3 linked regions of the Kaistia algarum genome follow. The protein of the gene in region 1 binds, or shares a complex with, the protein of each later gene. Links are inferred from orthologs where the notes say so. Each region holds a gene or a part of one and is shown on either strand. Other genes may lie near its edges. The genes, in order: OSH05_RS10190, ccmB and ccmA.

What was found.
Region 2: the proteins of OSH05_RS10190 (region 1) and ccmB are in contact, whole or in part, in a solved structure (PDB 8CE8), measured with the Escherichia coli proteins. The link is inferred for Kaistia algarum from one-to-one orthologs.
Region 3: the proteins of OSH05_RS10190 (region 1) and ccmA are in contact, whole or in part, in a solved structure (PDB 8CE8), measured with the Escherichia coli proteins. The link is inferred for Kaistia algarum from one-to-one orthologs.

What each region holds. Positions count from the first base shown.
Region 1 is NZ_JAPKNJ010000001.1:2,096,257-2,102,482, forward strand. The notes cover bases 1,479-4,380. They hold OSH05_RS10190 (heme ABC transporter permease), read right to left. Parts: upstream 3,351-4,380; coding sequence 2,607-3,350; downstream 1,479-2,606. Other genes in these bases: OSH05_RS10175 (septation protein A), read left to right, coding at 1,479-1,801; OSH05_RS10180 (DsbE family thiol:disulfide interchange protein), read right to left, coding at 1,835-2,431; ccmD (heme exporter protein CcmD), read right to left, coding at 2,428-2,610; OSH05_RS10195 (DUF1254 domain-containing protein), read left to right, coding at 3,613-4,380. In the rest of the region: tRNA (N(6)-L-threonylcarbamoyladenosine(37)-C(2))-methylthiotransferase MtaB, read left to right, coding at 1-55; signal recognition particle-docking protein FtsY, read left to right, coding at 60-1,136; more of OSH05_RS10175, read left to right, coding at 1,202-1,478; more of OSH05_RS10195, read left to right, coding at 4,381-5,043; arabinosylfuranosidase ArfA, read right to left, coding at 5,114-6,226. UniProt on the Escherichia coli protein: Required for the export of heme to the periplasm for the biogenesis of c-type cytochromes.
Region 2 is NZ_JAPKNJ010000001.1:2,318,060-2,323,825, forward strand. The notes cover bases 1-2,966. They hold ccmB (heme exporter protein CcmB), read left to right. Parts: upstream 1-1,133; coding sequence 1,134-1,799; downstream 1,800-2,966. Other genes in these bases: acnA (aconitate hydratase AcnA), read right to left, coding at 1-250; ccmA (heme ABC exporter ATP-binding protein CcmA), read left to right, coding at 529-1,137; putA (trifunctional transcriptional regulator/proline dehydrogenase/L-glutamate gamma-semialdehyde dehydrogenase), read right to left, coding at 1,796-2,966. Outside these bases: more of putA, read right to left, coding at 2,967-5,611. UniProt on the Escherichia coli protein: Required for the export of heme to the periplasm for the biogenesis of c-type cytochromes.
Region 3 is NZ_JAPKNJ010000001.1:2,314,127-2,320,391, forward strand. What follows is about bases 3,325-6,265. They hold ccmA (heme ABC exporter ATP-binding protein CcmA), read left to right. Parts: upstream 3,325-4,461; coding sequence 4,462-5,070; downstream 5,071-6,265. Other genes in these bases: acnA (aconitate hydratase AcnA), read right to left, coding at 3,325-4,183; ccmB (heme exporter protein CcmB), read left to right, coding at 5,067-5,732; putA (trifunctional transcriptional regulator/proline dehydrogenase/L-glutamate gamma-semialdehyde dehydrogenase), read right to left, coding at 5,729-6,265. Also shown: OSH05_RS11145 (CobW family GTP-binding protein), read left to right, coding at 1-581; OSH05_RS11150 (DUF1223 domain-containing protein), read right to left, coding at 588-1,337; more of acnA, read right to left, coding at 1,496-3,324. UniProt on the Escherichia coli protein: Part of the ABC transporter complex CcmAB involved in the biogenesis of c-type cytochromes; once thought to export heme, this seems not to be the case, but its exact role is uncertain. Responsible for energy coupling to the transport system.

The sequences.
Region 1 (6,226 bases):
CGACGCTCGCTCCGGCGGCGAACTGACCGCTTCCCCGATCGAGAAGGCTGCCTGACGCGATGAGTGACGAGAAGAAGGGCTTCTTCCGACGCATATTCGGCGGCGGCGAGACTCCCACCGAGACGAGGGTCGAGGTGCCGGAGGTGGCGCCGCCCGAACCGGTGCCGGCTGCCGAGCCGGTGGTGGAGGAAAAGCCGGCAACGGCGGCCGAGCCGAGGCTCTCCTGGTTCCAGCGGCTCAAGGCTGGCCTGTCGCGGTCGTCGAATGCGATCTCCGACAGCATCGCCTCGGTGTTCACCAAGCGGAAGCTCGATGCGGCGACGCTGGAGGAATTCGAGGATGTGCTGATCCAGGCCGACCTCGGCGTCTCGACGGCGAGCGCCATCACGGCGGCGCTCGCTAAGGGGCGTTTCGATAAGGAGATCGAGGGCGAGGAGGTCAAGACGATCCTCGCCGAGGAAGTCGCCAAGGTTCTGGTTCCCGTGGCGCGTCCGCTGGCGATCGATCCGAGCCGCAAGCCGCATGTCATCCTCGTCGTCGGCGTCAACGGCACCGGCAAGACGACGACGATCGGCAAGCTCGCGGCGAAGCTCACCGCCGAAGGGCGCTCGGTCATGCTCGCGGCCGGCGACACGTTCCGCGCCGCCGCGGTCGAGCAGCTGAAGATCTGGGGCCAGCGCACCGGCTGCACCGTGATGTCGCGGCCGACCGGTGCCGACGCGGCCGGGCTTGCCTTCGACGCGCTGAAAGAGGCGCAAGCGAATGGCACCGACGTTCTCCTGATCGACACAGCCGGGCGGCTGCAGAACCGCACGGAGCTGATGGCGGAACTGGAAAAGATCATCCGCGTCGTCAGGAAGCAGGATCCGACCGCGCCGCATACCGTGCTGCTGACCCTCGACGCGACGACCGGTCAGAACGCCCTGCAGCAGGTCGAGATATTCGGCCGCGTCGCCGGGGTGACGGGTCTCGTCATGACCAAGCTCGACGGCACGGCGCGCGGCGGCATCCTGGTGGCGATCGCAGCCAAATACGGCCTGCCGATCCACTTCATCGGCGTCGGCGAGGGCGTCGACGATCTGGAGCCGTTCGAGGCCAATGACTTCGCCAGGGCAATCGCCGGCCTCGCCGTGTGAAGGAAGCCCTTTATGCGGAGGCCGATCGGCACTATGTCGGTCTGGCCACCAGACGAAAGCCCTCCATGACCGCCCTTTTCGAACGCGCGCCGAATGATCCGAAGCACAAGGATCTCAATCCGATCCTGAAGCTCGTGTTGGAGCTCGGCCCGCTCGGCGTCTTCTTCTTCGCCAATGCCCGCCTCGATATTTTCTGGGCGACCGGCTCGTTCATGGTGGCGACGCTGGTGGCGCTCGCCGTCTCCTTCGCGCTAACGCGGCGCCTGCCGATCATGCCGGTCGTCACGGGCGTGGTGGTCGTCGTGTTTGGCGGACTGACGCTCTATCTGCACGACGAGACCTTCATCAAGATGAAGCCGACCATCGTCAACACGCTGTTCGGCGCGGTGCTGCTCGGCGGGCTCGTCTTCGGCAAGGCGCTGCTCGGCTATGTCTTCGATTCGGTCTTCCACCTGACCGACGAAGGCTGGCGCAAGCTCACCTTCCGCTGGGGCCTGTTCTTCCTGCTGCTCGCGGTGTTGAACGAGGTGATCTGGCGCTCGTTCCCGACCGATGTCTGGGTCAATTTCAAGGTCTTCGGCATCATGCCGCTGACCTTCCTGTTCACGCTGGCGCAATTGCCGCTGGTCAACCGGACAAGCATTGAGCAGAAGCCGGCGGAGTAGGGCGAGGCATCAGCTTCGCCTCGGCATTCGGTCTTACCCGCCCTTGAGCACCTTCTCGATCTCCGGCATCAGCTTAGTGGCGAGGCTTTCCTCGCTGAGCGGGCCGATGAATTTGTAGCGGATGGTGCCGTCCGGGCCGAGCAGGAAGGTTTCCGGAACGCCATAGACGCCCCAGTCGATCGCCGTGCGGCCGTTCGTGTCGACACCGATGGCGGCGAACGGATTGCCGAGCTGGCCGAGGAAACGGACGGCGTTTTCGCTCTGGTCCTTGTAGTTGATGCCGACGAGGCGGATGCGCGGGTCGGCAGCGAGCGTCTCCAGGATCGGGTGCTCCTCGCGGCAGGGCGCGCACCAGGACGCCCAGACATTGACCAGCGTCGGTTTGCCCGTCAGTTCCGCCGTGTCGATGCCGGGGAGGTTCACACCATCCAGGGCGGGGAGCTTGGTCGCCGGCGCCGGCCGGCCGATCAGAACCGAGGGCACGAGCGAGGGATCGCCGCCCTGTTCAAGCCGGTAGAGGAAGACCGCGGCGAGCGCCAGGAAGATGGCGAGTGGCGACAGGATAAGGATCCAGCGGCCGGGCGGCCGGCGCCGGTGGGCTGCTTCGTCCTGCGGGGAAGGAGCGGTCATGACGCGCCTCCGCTCTTCGCGGCGGAACGGCGGCGAATGCCGCGTGCCTCCAGCTCGGCTAGGCGGCGGCGCTGGGCGCGGCCATCCAGAACGATCCAGAGCGCCAGCGCGGCAACGATCAGAACCGTCGCGCCATAGGCGGCGAGAATGAAGCCCGCATGCGCGCCGAGATCGATCACGCGGCGGCTCCGGAAACCGAGGCGACGGCGACGAGCTGCAGCGCGCGGATGCGGCGGCGCAGGATCTCGTTGCGCATCGCCATGATCGTGAGCGTCAGAAACAACAGCGTCGCGCCGATCGCGCAGATGAAGAGCGGATAGAGCAGGCTGGCATCGATGGTGGAGCCGCCCATGCGGAAGACCGAGGCCGGCTGGTGCAGCGTGTTCCACCAGTCGACCGAGAATTTGATGATCGGGATATTGACCGAGCCAACCAGGATCAGCACCGCGGCCACGCGGCCGGCGCGGTTGGGGTCGTCGACGGCGTTCCAAAGCGCGATCAGGCCGAGATACATGAGGAAGAGAACGAAGACCGAGGTCAGCCGCGCATCCCACACCCACCAGGTGCCCCACATCGGCTTGCCCCAGAGCGAGCCGGTGATGAGCGCGATCAGTGTGAAGGCGGCGCCGATCGGCGCGGTCGCCTTGGCTGCGACATCGGCCAGTGGATGGCGCCAGACCAAAGTTCCGAGCGCGGAGACAGCCATCAGCCCATAGCCGAACATGGAGAGCCAGGCGGCCGGGACGTGGATGAACATGATCTTGACCGTCTCGCCCTGCTGATAATCCGGCGGAGCGACGAACAGCGCCAGATAGAGACCGATGCCGAGAACGATCGCGGTCGCCGCCCAGAGCCAGGGCAGCCAGCGGCCGGCGAGCGTCATGAAGCGGGTCGGGTTGGCAAGGTCGATCAGGGCCATGCCCACCTCAATAGAAGGGGCGCCGTCTTCCTGCAATGTTCTGCTGCTGCAGTGCAATCAAATTGCTGCGTGCGCAGGGCCATTGTCTGTCCTCGATCCTTCGGATAGCGCTATTCCGTCGACGCACTGGGGCGTTTCGCGCGGCTCGGTCCGAGCCGCCGGTAGGGTGGCGCTGTCGCCATGGAACAGGCGGTTGGTGTGTCCAGCCGCCGGCTTATCGCGCCTCCGATCCAGGAGGTCGATCTTGCGGGAGGAGCAAGATATGAGACTATCACGACGGAATTTGTTGCTCGGCGGGTCGGCCGCCCTGGCAGCGGCCAGGACGACAAGCGCCCTTGCCTTTGACGGGCCGATCCGGGACATCGTCGAAGACAGCGATGCCTTCCGGGCGGCCTCGGCTGCCTATGTGTTTGGGTACCCTCTCGTCACCATGGAGCTGACGCGGCGGGTGATCACCAATTCCGCGACCGTGGAAGGCACGCGCGGCCCGATGGGCACGCTGATCAAGCTGCGCAGCTATCCCGATGCCAGCTTCCGCGACGTCACCGCTCCGAACGCCGATACGCTCTACACGACAGCTTTCCTCGACGTAGGCGACGAGCCCTGGGTGGTCAGCATCCCGGACATGAAGGGACGATATTTCCTGCTGCCCTTCCTTTCCGGCTGGACGGATGTGTTCCAGGTTCCGGGTTCGCGCACGACCGGAACAGGCGCCCAGACGTTCCTTGTTACCGGCCCCGGCTGGAGCGGGACGGTTCCTGATGGAATGACTCAGCTCAAGTCGCCGACCAGCATGGTCTGGATGCTGGGCCGGATCTATTGCACCGGCACGCCGGAGGACTATGCCGAGGTCCATGCGCTGCAGGACCAGTTCAAGCTCTATCCGCTGAGCGCGGAGGGCAAGGACTACATGCCGCCGCCGGGCAAGGTCGATCCGTCGATCGACATGAAGACGCCCGTGCGCGATCAGGTCAACGCGCTCGGTACGGCTGAATATTTCAGCCTGCTCGCCGAACTGATGAAGCGCAACCCGCCGGCTGCCGCGGATGCGCCGGCGCTGGAGACCTTCAAGGAGATCGGCCTCGTACCGGGCCAAGCCTACGACGCCAAGGCGCTCGACAAGCGTTGGGACAAGCGTCTGCCGTCGCTCTCCTTTGATCGGATCATGCTGCATTTCGAGGACAGCCACGGCGATATTCAGAACGTCAATGGCTGGGGCTATACGACGAAGGCCGGCCTCTATGGCACGAACTACCTTCAGCGCGCCCTCGTCACCGCCATCGGCCTAGGCGCCAACCGGCCGCAGGATGCCGTCTATCCCACCTCGCTCAAGGACGACCACCACCGCCACTATGACGGGGCGAGCCAATATGTCCTGCGCTTCCCGGCCGGACAGCTGCCGCCAGTCAAGGGTTTCTGGTCGCTCACCATGTATGACGAGGCGATGTTCTTCATCGCCAACCCGCTCAACCGCTATTCGATGAGCGTGCGCACCAACCCGGTCTATGAGGCCGACGGATCGCTGGTGATCTATATCCAGAACGAAAGCCCCGGTTCGGCGAAGGAAGCCAATTGGTTGCCCGCTCCCAAGGGGCGCTTCAACCTGATGCTGCGCCTCTATTGGCCCGACGAGAACAACCCCTCCATCATTGACGGTTCGTGGGTTATTCCGGCCGTCACCAAGGCTGGTTGAGGAGCCTTTCGCCGGTAGTGCTTTTGTCTCCGCGGCCCGAAGGCCGCGGAGCATTTCGGCTCTGGTGGGTTCAGTTCGTCGCCTTGGTCGTGATCACGTTGAACGAGGCCGGCTTCAGCTTGATCTTCAGCTTTTCGCCGTCGATCTCGATATCGGGGTTCGCCTTCGGCGCCACGGTGTTCGGCGCTTCCTTGCTGTTGACCGCCTTCAGGTTCGAATGATGGATCTCGATCGCCGAGACGAGCGAGCGATCCGTGCCGAGGCCGCGCAGCTCGACATCGAGATCGAGCGGATCGGATAGGCTGCGGTTCAACGCGAAGATCGTCGTCGTCCCGTCGGCCGGATTGTCGACTACCGTCGCATAGAGATAGGGGATCTCCGGGAACGATTTGGCGCTGTAGGAGGGCGATTCCGCCACCGCGCGCATGACGCGGCCATGGCCGAATTTCGAGGCGAGCGCGAAGGGGTGGAAGATCGTCTGCCGCCAGGCATCGCCGCCGGTCTCGGTCATGATCGGGCCGATGACGTTGACGAGCTGGGCAATGCAGGCCGTTTTCACGCGGTCGGCATTGTTCATCATCGCGATCAGGGCGCCGCCGACGACCAGCGCGTCCTCGGCATTGTAGATCTCCTCGATCAGGGGCGGCGCCTCGGGCCAGCCGGGCTTGCGCATATTCTCGATCTTGTGGGTCTTGTACCAGACGTTCCACTCGTCGAAGGACAGCATGATCCGCTTCTGCGAGCGGCGCTTGGCGCCGACGGCGTCGCAGATCGCCACGACTTCCTTGATGAAGGCGTCCATCAGCTCGATGACGCCGAAATATTCGGCGGTCGAGTCGGCGTTATTGTTGAAATAGGTGTGCAGCGAGATGAAGTCGACCTCGTCATAGCAATGCTCCAGCACCTGGTATTCCCAGGAGCCATAGGTCGGCATGTTGCGATGGGAGGAGCCGCAGGCGGCAAGCTGGATGGTCGGGTCGACCCAGCGCATCACCTTGGCCGTTTCCAGTGCGACGCGGCCATATTCCTCGGCGGTCTTGTGGCAGATCTGCCAGGGGCCATCCATCTCGTTGCCGAGGCACCAGAACTTGATGTCGTGCGGCTTCTCGTAGCCGTGGGTCTTCCTGAGTTCCGAGAGTGTCGAGCCGCCGGCATGGTTGCAATATTCGAGGAACTGGCGCGC
Region 2 (5,766 bases), 220 kb from region 1 along the record:
AGGCGATCTCACGGTCGCTCTTCCGTGTCACCAGCCATTCGGCGATGGCGCGGATGTCGTCAGCGCTGACCGTGCGTCCGTCCTCGTTGCGCAGCAGGTTCTCGAGCAGCACCTTCAGCGAGAACGGCAAATTGCCGATGCCTGGCAAGCCGTTCCTTTCGGCATCCGGCAGGCTGAAATAGACATAGCTCTCCGCGCCGACCTCTAGGGTCTTGCGGGATTTGAAGCTATCGGGATGCTCGTTGCTCACGATGGACTGGTCCTCGGTTCGGTCGCAGGAACGCCTAGCCGAAGTCGATGCACGAAGCGTGCCCGACCCGGTCAGGCCACTGCGGGACGGCGGCGGAACAAGGCTTCCGCATGGCTTCCGTCGCCTCAGTGTTGACTCAGGTCTTCGCCGCGGCGCACCGGGCGCCGGGTTGCAGGCCTTATAGTGAATTTCGTAAGGAGAAGCCAGAACAAGGAAACTCGCTGCCGTTGGAACCTTTCGAACCTGCGTCGAGGGGCCGCGCTGGCGTCGGAGGCTCGGTGAACCGTCTTGAAGTCCTTGAGCTTTCGGTCGATCGCGGCGGCAGGCGCATTCTGTCCGGCCTGTCGTTCGCCCTCGCCGCGGGCGACCTCATCGTCCTGTCCGGGCCGAACGGGGCCGGAAAGTCGACCTTGCTGCGGGCCGTGGCAGGCCTGCTGCCACTTGCCGACGGCGCGGTCCGCTGGTTGCCGCAGGACCAGCCATTGGCCGAATCCTGTCACTATTTCGGGCATCTCGATGGGCTGAAGCCGGCCCTCACCGTCGCGGAGAATCTGGCCCTGTGGTCGAAGGTCGCAGGCGCGCGGGGTCTGAGCGTCGGCGAGGCGCTGGAACGGATCGGGCTCGACGCGCTGGAGGACCTGCCGGCGGCCTATCTCTCCTCCGGGCAGAAGCGGCGGGTCGGTTTTGCGCGATTGCTTCTGACGCTCCGTCCTCTCTGGCTGCTCGATGAGCCGACCTCTGCGCTCGACATCGCGGCGGAGGCGGCATTCGGCTCGATTCTCGCCGAGCATCTGGCGGGTGGCGGCGCGGCGATCGTCGCGACGCATCGGCGTCTGCCGGTCGCGGCGACGGCCGAACTGGCGCTTCGTCCGGAGACCGGCGAATGAGCCTCTTCCTCGCGCTCATCGGACGAACCGCCCGCCTGTCGCTGCGCGCCGGGGGCGGGGCCTATACGGGACTGGTCTTCTTCCTCTCGGTCGTCGCCGTGGTGCCGTTCGGCGTCGGCCCGGACATGCCGCTGCTGGCGCGGATCGGACCGGCGATGCTGTGGATCGCGGCGCTTCTCGCCACGCTGCTCGGCCTGGATCGGCTTTTCCAGGACGACCGCGACGATGGAACGCTCGATCATCTGATGCTGTCGGGTCTGCCGCTCGAACTGGTCGTTCTGGCCAAGGCCATCGGACACTGGCTGGCGACCGGGCTGCCGCTGATCGTCGGCACGCCGGTCTTCGGGCTGATCCTCGGCCTCGACGCGCCGACGATCACGCTGGTCGCGGCGACGCTCCTGCTTGGAACCCCGGCACTGACCCTGATTGGCGCCATTGGGGCGGCGCTGATCACCGCGATGCGTCGTGGCGGTCTCGTGGTCGCGGTGCTGGTGCTGCCCTTCACCATCCCAGTGCTGATCTTCGGCGTCAGCGCGATCTCGGGTGTGGGCGGCAATGGGCCGTCGACCGCGCCCTTTCTGTTTCTCGCTGCCTTCTCGCTGGCCTCGGCCGTTCTGGCGCCGATCGCGGCGGCCGCGGCGCTCCGTGCAGCCCTGGATTAGCCGATCGTCATCAGGCTGGCATTGCCGCCCGCTGCTGCCGTGTTGGTGCTGATCGACATTTCCTCGACCAGCATGGCGAGCGGGAAATCCTCACGGCCGGCGGCAAGGCCCTCGGGCGATACCGCATGGACGGGGATGATGGGTCCATCCAGCGCCGCGAGTTCGATCTGCAGGCGGATCAACGCGTCGCCGCCGCCTTCGAACAGCACGGCCGCCACGGGGCTGTCGCGCTCGCTTTCCCCGAATACACGTTCCTGCAGGGATGTCGGCAACGCATTTCGGCCGAAGGGAGCATCGGCCGGAAGTACAGGGCGGTTTCCGGTGGCCAGGGCGGCGGCGACCGCGGCGTGGAACCCGGTCTCGGTCTCGGCCTGGACGAGGAGGCGACCGCGCGGGCGCAAGCGGTATTCGTTACGCTCGCCGACCGGGCCGGGCAGTTCGAGAGGCCGTGTCGATGGCGCCAGGGTGCGGTAGCGGTCAAATGATGTGGCTGCCGCAGACAGTCCACTTTCCTTCAGCCAGTCGAGATAGGCGACGAGGGTATTCGTTGCTGTGCCGACCTGCCAGCTGGATGCGGCCGGATTCCCATGGCCAAGTCGCTGGAGATAGAGTGGGCCGCCGGCCTTCGGGCCTGTGCCCGAGAGGCCATTCCCGCCGAAGGGCTGAACACCGACGACCGCGCCGACTATGTTGCGGTTCACATAGATATTGCCGGCGCGAATGCTGCCAGTCACCGCCGCAATCGTCTCGTCGATGCGAGTGTGCAGGCCGAAGGTGAGGCCATAGCCGGTGGCATTCACCGCCTCGATCAGGGCCGGCAGTTCGTTGCGACGATAGCGCAGGACATGCAGCACCGGACCGAAGACCTCGCGCTCGACATCGCCCAGCTCGCCGATCTCAATGAGGGCCGGGGGCACAAAGCTGCCGGTGGCCGTTTCTGGCGGAAGGGGCAGCGAGTGTACCCTGAAGCCTCGTTCGGCCATGGCGGCGATATGCGCCGAGAGCAGTGCCGCCGCCTCGGCGCGGATCACAGGGCCGATATCCGTGGAGAGGCGATCCGGCTTGCCGATCGTCAGTTCGGCCATGGCGCCCAGGATCATCTCGATCGTGCGGTCGGCAATGTCCTCCTGCAGACACAGGATGCGCAGCGCCGAACAACGCTGGCCCGCGCTGTCGAAGGCGGATTGCAGCACATCGGCTGTCACCTGCTCGGCGAGAGCCGAGGAATCGACGATCATGACGTTGAGCCCGCCGGTCTCCGCCACGAGCGGCACGTTGCGACCCTCCGGCGTCAGGCGCTCTGCGAGGCTCGCCTGGATCCGGCGGGCGACTTCGGTCGAGCCCGTGAACAGGACCGCGCGGGTTCGCGGATCGGCGACGAGCGCCGCACCGACGTCGCCTTCTCCCGGAAGGAGTTGCAGGGCCGCCGGCGGGATGCCGGCGCTGCGCAAGATGCGGATAGCTTCCGCCGCGACGAGGGGTGTCTCCTCCGCCGGCTTGGCCAGCACCGGATTGCCGGCCGCGAGCGCTGCCGCGATCTGGCCAGTGAAGATGGCGAGCGGAAAGTTCCACGGGCTGATGCAGACGGTCGGCCCCAGCGGGCGGCTGCCGTCGTCCGCCCGTTCCGCCTCGTCTGCGTAGAAGCGCAGGAAGTCCACGGCCTCGCGCACTTCCGAAACAGCGTTCGGGATCGTCTTGCCGGCCTCGCGCACCAGCAGGCCGATCAGCGAGATCATTGCGGCCTCGAACCGGTCCGCTGCCCGACGCAGGATCGCGGCGCGTTCGGCGGCGGGTGTCGCCGACCAGATCGGTGCCACCGCGTCGGCATGGTCGAAGGCGCTGGCGATATCGGCCGTGGCGGCGGTCACGGCGGAGCCCACGACGTCGCGGCGGTCGGCGGGGTTGCGGATCGTCTCGGCCTTGCCTTCGTGAATTTCGCCGCCGACCATCGGCCGCGCCTGCCATTTCCGGCTGCCTTCGCCGACAAGATGGGCCGCGAGCGTGGCAATCTGCGGCTCGCTGGCGAGGTCGAGGCCCAGCGAGTTGATCCGCGCGCCATGGATATGGCGCGGCGGCCGGATGGAGGGATGCGGGCTCCCCATGGGCACCAGCGCGGCGGCCTCGGCGACGGGATCGGCGACGAGGTCCTCGATCGGTACCGCCGGATCGGAAACGCGGTTCACGAACGACGTATTGGCGCCGTTCTCCAGCAGGCGGCGAACAAGATAGGCGAGCAGCGTCTCATGTGTTCCGACCGGCGCATAGATGCGACAGGGGCGGCCGAGGCGATCGGCACCGACGACCTCCTCATAAAGCGGCTCGCCCATGCCATGGAGACATTGAAACTCATATTGGCCGGCATAGAAGTTCGCGCCGGCCATCTTCATGATCGTCGCCAGGGTCTGCGCGTTGTGGGTGGCGAATTGCGGGAAGATCGCGTCCGGCGCGGCGAGCAGACGCCTGGCGCAGGCAAGATAGGAAACGTCGGTGTGGAGCTTGCGCGTAAAGACCGGGAAATCCTCCAGTCCTGCCTCCTGCGCACGCTTGATCTCGCTGTCCCAGTAAGCGCCCTTCACGAGGCGCACCATCAGCCGCCTCCGGCTGCGTCGGCCAAGATCGATAAGGTAGTCGATGACGAAGGGGCAGCGCTTGCCATAGGCCTGAATGACGAAGCCGATGCCGTTCCAGCCTTCCAGTTCGGCATCGAAGCAAAGCGCTTCCAGGAGGTCGAGCGAGAGTTCGAGTCGATCGGCCTCCTCCGCATCGATGTTGAGGCCGATATCGTAGCGCCGCGCGAGGCGGGCGAGGCTCGTAAGGCGCGGCAAGAGTTCGACCATGACGCGTTCGGCCTGGGCGCGCGAATAGCGTGGATGCAGCGCCGATAGCTTGATCGAGATGCCGGGGCCTTCATAGATGCCGCGTCGGCCGGCTGCCTTGCCGATCGCGTGGATCGCCTGCTCATAGGCCGCGAAATAATGATCGGCATCCGCTGCCGTCATCGCGGCCTCGCCGAGCATGTCGTAGGAATAGCGGAAGCCTTTCGCCTCCATGCGCCGGCTGTTGGCGAGGGCCTCGCCGATTGTCTGTCCGGTGACGAACTGCTCACCCATCAGCCGCATGGCGATCTCGACGCCCTTGCGGATCACGCCTTCTCCGCCGCGCCCGATGAGGCGTGACAACGCCGACGAGAGTCCTTCCTCGCTGGATGTGCCCGTCAGCCTCCCCGTTACGACCAGACCCCAGGTGGCGGCGTTGACGAAAAGCGACGGGCTCTGACCGACATGGGCGCTCCAGTCGCCGGCGGCAATCTTGTCGCGGATCAGCGCGTCGCGGGTCGCGCGATCGGGAATCCGCAGCAGCGCTTCGGCAAGGCACATCAGCGCCACGCCTTCCTGAGTGGACAGCGCATATTCGCGGATGAGGCCCTCGACGCGGCCGGATCCGGGCTTGGCGCGCAGTCGCTCGACCAGATCGCCGGCGATAGCCGCCGCCTCGGCGCGGGCGACGTCCGGAAGCGCGGCCTCCGAAATGAGCAGCGGCATACATTCCAGTTCCGGGCGCCGCGCCGCCGCGGCGATGCGGGCTCGCAGCAGGCTCAACGAGCGAACGCTGCGCGCCAGATCGAGAAACGGCATCTCCGGCGAATCGGAGCCGGAAATCGAGCCGGCTTCCGTGCCCTCGGCATCAGTGATCGCCATGAGCAGGCCCTGCTTCGCCAGGGCATGGGGCGATTTTCCGAGTTCCGCCGCAGCCGCCTGCAGTCGCGCCTTCCATTCCTCGTCGACCTTGATGCCGATCGTGGTGGTACCCATCGTGCTCTCCTGCGATGGTCTGGTTTTACCATCGGCGATAGACGGGTGCAACCACCTGAATGGTTCGGGTTTAACCGAGGTCTTCGTGAACCATGTCCGCGATCAGGCCTTCATCGATAGGCCGATCCGGAGACAGGAACGGTATCGAGCCGCAC
Region 3 (6,265 bases), 220 kb from region 1 along the record:
ATGCGGCGAAAGGCGAGGCCATGCCGGCCCGTCTGTTAGGCGTCGCGCCGTTCACGACCGAGGGAAAGATCGACGAAGTCGCTCTCTGGCTCGCCGAGACGGCGGATGACGGCCACGGGCATCATGACCACGGCCATCATCATGACGGGCATGGACATCACCACGAACACCACCACCACGACGTCAGCCGCCATGATGAGCGCATCCGCAGCTTCGTCGCCCGGCGTTCGGCGCCGCTGCGCGTGGCAGCGCTGGAGGCGTTCCTCGCCGGCGCGATCCGCGATTATGGGCCGGAGATGCTGCGCATCAAGGGCCTGGTCAATACGCCGGACGAGCCTGAGCGGCCGCTGCTCGTTCAGGCGGCACAGCGCGTGCTGCATCCGCCCGAGCGTCTCCCGCATTGGCCGGGCGCCGATCGCACATCCGTGCTCGTCTTCATCGTTCAGGATATGAGCGAGGCGGCATCCCGGGATCTGGCGGACAGCTTTGCAGGGATGCCGTCGCCGGACAGGGCGAGTCTCGAAGCGACGGCCGATAACCCGCTCGCGATCTCAGGCTTCAGCGGCCGTTTCGCCGGCTGAGGTCAGCTACCACCGGCCTTCGGCGCCTTGGACCCGTGCCGCGCCGATGATCGGCCCCGGTCCGCCGCCGGGCGCCTCCTCCTGGAGCAGGAACGCGCAGCCGTCGGCGTCGTCCTGGTGGTACTTTCCCATCGGCAGGTCGACTTTGATCGGCTCACCGCGCCACATGGCGATCGGGTGCATGCGGCGGACGACATTGTAATAATCGAGAGTGCGGTTGCGGTTCTCCCCCCGGCCGACCGGGACGCGGACGTGGCTGTCATAGAGCACCAGCCACAACGTCGCCTTGCGCGGTGCCCCGTCCTCGCCCTTTCCGACGGAAACGCTCACCGCATCACCCGACATGCCGACGTCGATCGGGACGAGCGGCGCCTCGCTTTTCCGGATGGCGTCGGCGACGGCGGTCTCGTTACTGCCGACAACCGGCGCGCGCCCGTTAACGACGACCTGCGGCGTATAGACCTGACGGTCGCCGCGCGCGCTGGCATAGGATTTCTGGCGCGCCGTGAATTCGTGATCGGCGAGCGTGTCCTTCCAGCCCTGGTAGTCCCAATAATCGACGGAATAGGAGAGCGCGATGACGTCGGGGCGCTTCGAATATTCCTCGAGCAATTCGTCGGCCGGCGGGCAGGAGGAGCAGCCCTGGCTGGTGAAGAGCTCCACCACCGCGCGCACGCTGCGTTCTTCGGCCGAGACGCCCGATGCGAGACTCGAACAGACCAGAATAGCGACAAGAGCCGGCCGCTGGGCACGCATGGAGAGAGCCGATCTACGGTGACTGCCGAACTTTCCGGCAAACTGTTTGATGCAGCTTTGCTTTAGGTCCCCGGGCGATCGCAAACCAGTCAATTTCGGGTGACTGCCGCGTCATCGCCGAGACGGCGGCGCCAGCGGCGCCGCCGTGGTTCGTTGGATCAGGCGACGAGGTTTCGCAGCACGTATTGCAGGATGCCACCATTCTCGAAGTAGTCGAGCTCATCCAGCGTGTCGATGCGGCAGAGCAGGGGTACGATTTTCGTCGTGCCATCCGCGAAAAGGATCTCGGCGTCCAGCATCTGCCGCGGCTTGAGGTCTCCGGCGATGCCACGGATCGTCACGATCTCATCACCCTTCAGGCCGAGCGTCTGCCACGAGGTTCCCTCCTCGAAGACAAGCGGGACAATGCCCATGCCGACGAGGTTGGAGCGGTGGATGCGCTCGAAGGATTGGGCGATCACGGCGCGGATGCCCAGCAGCTTGGTGCCCTTGGCCGCCCAGTCGCGCGACGAGCCGGTGCCGTATTCCTTGCCGGCGAAGACGACGAGCGGCACGCCTTCCTGCTTGTAGAGCATGGCGGCGTCGTAGATCGGCATTTCGGTGCCGTCAGGCCAGTGCCTGGTGAAGCCGCCTTCCTTGCCGTCCAGCATCTGGTTCTTGATGCGGATGTTGGCGAAGGTGCCGCGCATCATCACCTGATGGTTGCCGCGCCGCGTGCCGTACTGGTTGAAATCGGCGGGCCGGACCTGATGGTCGCGCAGATAGGCGCCGGCAGGGCTGGCTTCCTTGATCGATCCGGCCGGCGAGATGTGGTCGGTCGTGATCGAATCGAGGAAGAGGCCCATGACGCGGGCGGTGATGATGTCGGTGACCGGCTCGGGATCGCGCGACATGCCCTCGAAATAGGGCGGGTTCTGCACATAGGTCGAGCGATCGTCCCAGGCATAGGTCTCGCCCTGCGGCACGGCGATCTTTTGCCAATTCTCGTCGCCCTTGAACACGTCCGCATATTTCGACTGGAACATCGCCTTGGTGACGTTCTTGCGGATGAAGGCGGCGATCTCCTGGTTGGAAGGCCAGATGTCCTTCAGATAGACGGGCTGGCCGTCCGATCCGGTGCCCAGCGGCTCGGTGATCAGGTCGATCTGCAGCGAACCGGCCAGCGCATAAGCGACGACCAGCGGCGGCGAGGCGAGGTAGTTCGCCTTCACATCCGGATTGACGCGGCCCTCGAAGTTGCGGTTGCCCGAAAGCACGGCCGCCGCGACGAGGTCGCCCTTGTTGATCGCCTCGGAGATCGGCTCCGGCAGCGGGCCGGAATTGCCGATGCAGGTCGTGCAGCCAAAGCCGACGAGATTGAAGCCGAGCGCGTCGAGATCCTTCTGCAGGTTCGCCGCGTTCAGATACTCCTCGACCACCTGCGATCCGGGTGCCAGCGAGGTCTTCACCCAGGGCTTGCTCCTGAGGCCCTTGGCGACCGCGTTGCGAGCGAGCAGGCCCGCGGCGATCAGCACGCTCGGGTTCGATGTATTGGTGCAGGACGTGATGGCCGCGATCGTGACGTCGCCATGGCCGACCGTGTAGTCGGTGCCTTCCACCGCGACGCGCTTGTCGGCCTCGCCCGGCTTCTTGAACTCGCCTTCCAGAGCGGCGAGGAAGCCGGTCTTGGCGTCGGAGAGCAGCACGCGGTCTTGAGGGCGCTTGGGTCCGGCAAGCGAGGGCAGCACGGAGCCGATATCAAGCTCCAGTATGTCGGTGAACACCGGATCGGCCACGCCGGCATGGCGCCACATGCCCTGCGCCTTGGCATAGGCCTCGACGAGCGCGACGCGGTCGCCTGTGCGGCCGGTCTCGTCGAGATAGGCGATGGTCTCGCCGTCGATGGGGAAGAAGCCGCAGGTCGCGCCATATTCCGGCGCCATATTGCCGATCGTAGCGCGGTCGGCGAGCGAAAGATGGTCAAGGCCCGTGCCGAAGAATTCGACGAACTTGCCGACCACGCCCTTCTTGCGCAGCATCTGCGTGACGGTGAGCACGAGATCGGTCGCGGTGATGCCTTCGCGCAGCTGGCCGGTGAGCTTGAAGCCGACCACTTCAGGGATCAGCATGGAGACCGGCTGGCCGAGCATGGCCGCCTCCGCCTCGATGCCGCCGACGCCCCAGCCGAGCACGCCGAGGCCGTTCACCATCGTGGTGTGGCTGTCCGTGCCGACGCAGGTGTCAGGATAGGCGACGGTCTCGCCGTTCTCGGTCCTGGTCCAGACAGTCTGGGCCAGATATTCGAGGTTCACCTGATGGCAGATGCCGGTTCCCGGCGGCACGACGCGGAAATTGTTGAAGGCCGACTGGCCCCATTTCAGGAAGCGGTAGCGCTCCTGGTTCTGCTTGTATTCTTCCTCGACATTCTTGCCGAAGGCGGCGTTGTTGCCGAAGAAGTTGACGATGACCGAGTGGTCGATGACGAGGTCGACAGGCACGAGCGGGTTGATGCGCTTCGGGTCGCCGCCAAGATTGACCATGGCGTCGCGCATCGCGGCGAGGTCGACCACGGCCGGAACGCCGGTAAAGTCCTGCATGAGCACGCGCGCCGGTCGATAGGCGATCTCACGGTCGCTCTTCCGTGTCACCAGCCATTCGGCGATGGCGCGGATGTCGTCAGCGCTGACCGTGCGTCCGTCCTCGTTGCGCAGCAGGTTCTCGAGCAGCACCTTCAGCGAGAACGGCAAATTGCCGATGCCTGGCAAGCCGTTCCTTTCGGCATCCGGCAGGCTGAAATAGACATAGCTCTCCGCGCCGACCTCTAGGGTCTTGCGGGATTTGAAGCTATCGGGATGCTCGTTGCTCACGATGGACTGGTCCTCGGTTCGGTCGCAGGAACGCCTAGCCGAAGTCGATGCACGAAGCGTGCCCGACCCGGTCAGGCCACTGCGGGACGGCGGCGGAACAAGGCTTCCGCATGGCTTCCGTCGCCTCAGTGTTGACTCAGGTCTTCGCCGCGGCGCACCGGGCGCCGGGTTGCAGGCCTTATAGTGAATTTCGTAAGGAGAAGCCAGAACAAGGAAACTCGCTGCCGTTGGAACCTTTCGAACCTGCGTCGAGGGGCCGCGCTGGCGTCGGAGGCTCGGTGAACCGTCTTGAAGTCCTTGAGCTTTCGGTCGATCGCGGCGGCAGGCGCATTCTGTCCGGCCTGTCGTTCGCCCTCGCCGCGGGCGACCTCATCGTCCTGTCCGGGCCGAACGGGGCCGGAAAGTCGACCTTGCTGCGGGCCGTGGCAGGCCTGCTGCCACTTGCCGACGGCGCGGTCCGCTGGTTGCCGCAGGACCAGCCATTGGCCGAATCCTGTCACTATTTCGGGCATCTCGATGGGCTGAAGCCGGCCCTCACCGTCGCGGAGAATCTGGCCCTGTGGTCGAAGGTCGCAGGCGCGCGGGGTCTGAGCGTCGGCGAGGCGCTGGAACGGATCGGGCTCGACGCGCTGGAGGACCTGCCGGCGGCCTATCTCTCCTCCGGGCAGAAGCGGCGGGTCGGTTTTGCGCGATTGCTTCTGACGCTCCGTCCTCTCTGGCTGCTCGATGAGCCGACCTCTGCGCTCGACATCGCGGCGGAGGCGGCATTCGGCTCGATTCTCGCCGAGCATCTGGCGGGTGGCGGCGCGGCGATCGTCGCGACGCATCGGCGTCTGCCGGTCGCGGCGACGGCCGAACTGGCGCTTCGTCCGGAGACCGGCGAATGAGCCTCTTCCTCGCGCTCATCGGACGAACCGCCCGCCTGTCGCTGCGCGCCGGGGGCGGGGCCTATACGGGACTGGTCTTCTTCCTCTCGGTCGTCGCCGTGGTGCCGTTCGGCGTCGGCCCGGACATGCCGCTGCTGGCGCGGATCGGACCGGCGATGCTGTGGATCGCGGCGCTTCTCGCCACGCTGCTCGGCCTGGATCGGCTTTTCCAGGACGACCGCGACGATGGAACGCTCGATCATCTGATGCTGTCGGGTCTGCCGCTCGAACTGGTCGTTCTGGCCAAGGCCATCGGACACTGGCTGGCGACCGGGCTGCCGCTGATCGTCGGCACGCCGGTCTTCGGGCTGATCCTCGGCCTCGACGCGCCGACGATCACGCTGGTCGCGGCGACGCTCCTGCTTGGAACCCCGGCACTGACCCTGATTGGCGCCATTGGGGCGGCGCTGATCACCGCGATGCGTCGTGGCGGTCTCGTGGTCGCGGTGCTGGTGCTGCCCTTCACCATCCCAGTGCTGATCTTCGGCGTCAGCGCGATCTCGGGTGTGGGCGGCAATGGGCCGTCGACCGCGCCCTTTCTGTTTCTCGCTGCCTTCTCGCTGGCCTCGGCCGTTCTGGCGCCGATCGCGGCGGCCGCGGCGCTCCGTGCAGCCCTGGATTAGCCGATCGTCATCAGGCTGGCATTGCCGCCCGCTGCTGCCGTGTTGGTGCTGATCGACATTTCCTCGACCAGCATGGCGAGCGGGAAATCCTCACGGCCGGCGGCAAGGCCCTCGGGCGATACCGCATGGACGGGGATGATGGGTCCATCCAGCGCCGCGAGTTCGATCTGCAGGCGGATCAACGCGTCGCCGCCGCCTTCGAACAGCACGGCCGCCACGGGGCTGTCGCGCTCGCTTTCCCCGAATACACGTTCCTGCAGGGATGTCGGCAACGCATTTCGGCCGAAGGGAGCATCGGCCGGAAGTACAGGGCGGTTTCCGGTGGCCAGGGCGGCGGCGACCGCGGCGTGGAACCCGGTCTCGGTCTCGGCCTGGACGAGGAGGCGACCGCGCGGGCGCAAGCGGTATTCGTTACGCTCGCCGACCGGGCCGGGCAGTTCGAGAGGCCGTGTCGATGGCGCCAGGGTGCGGTAGCGGTCAAATGATGTGGCTGCCGCAGACAGTCCACTTTCCTTCAGCCAGTCGAGATAGGC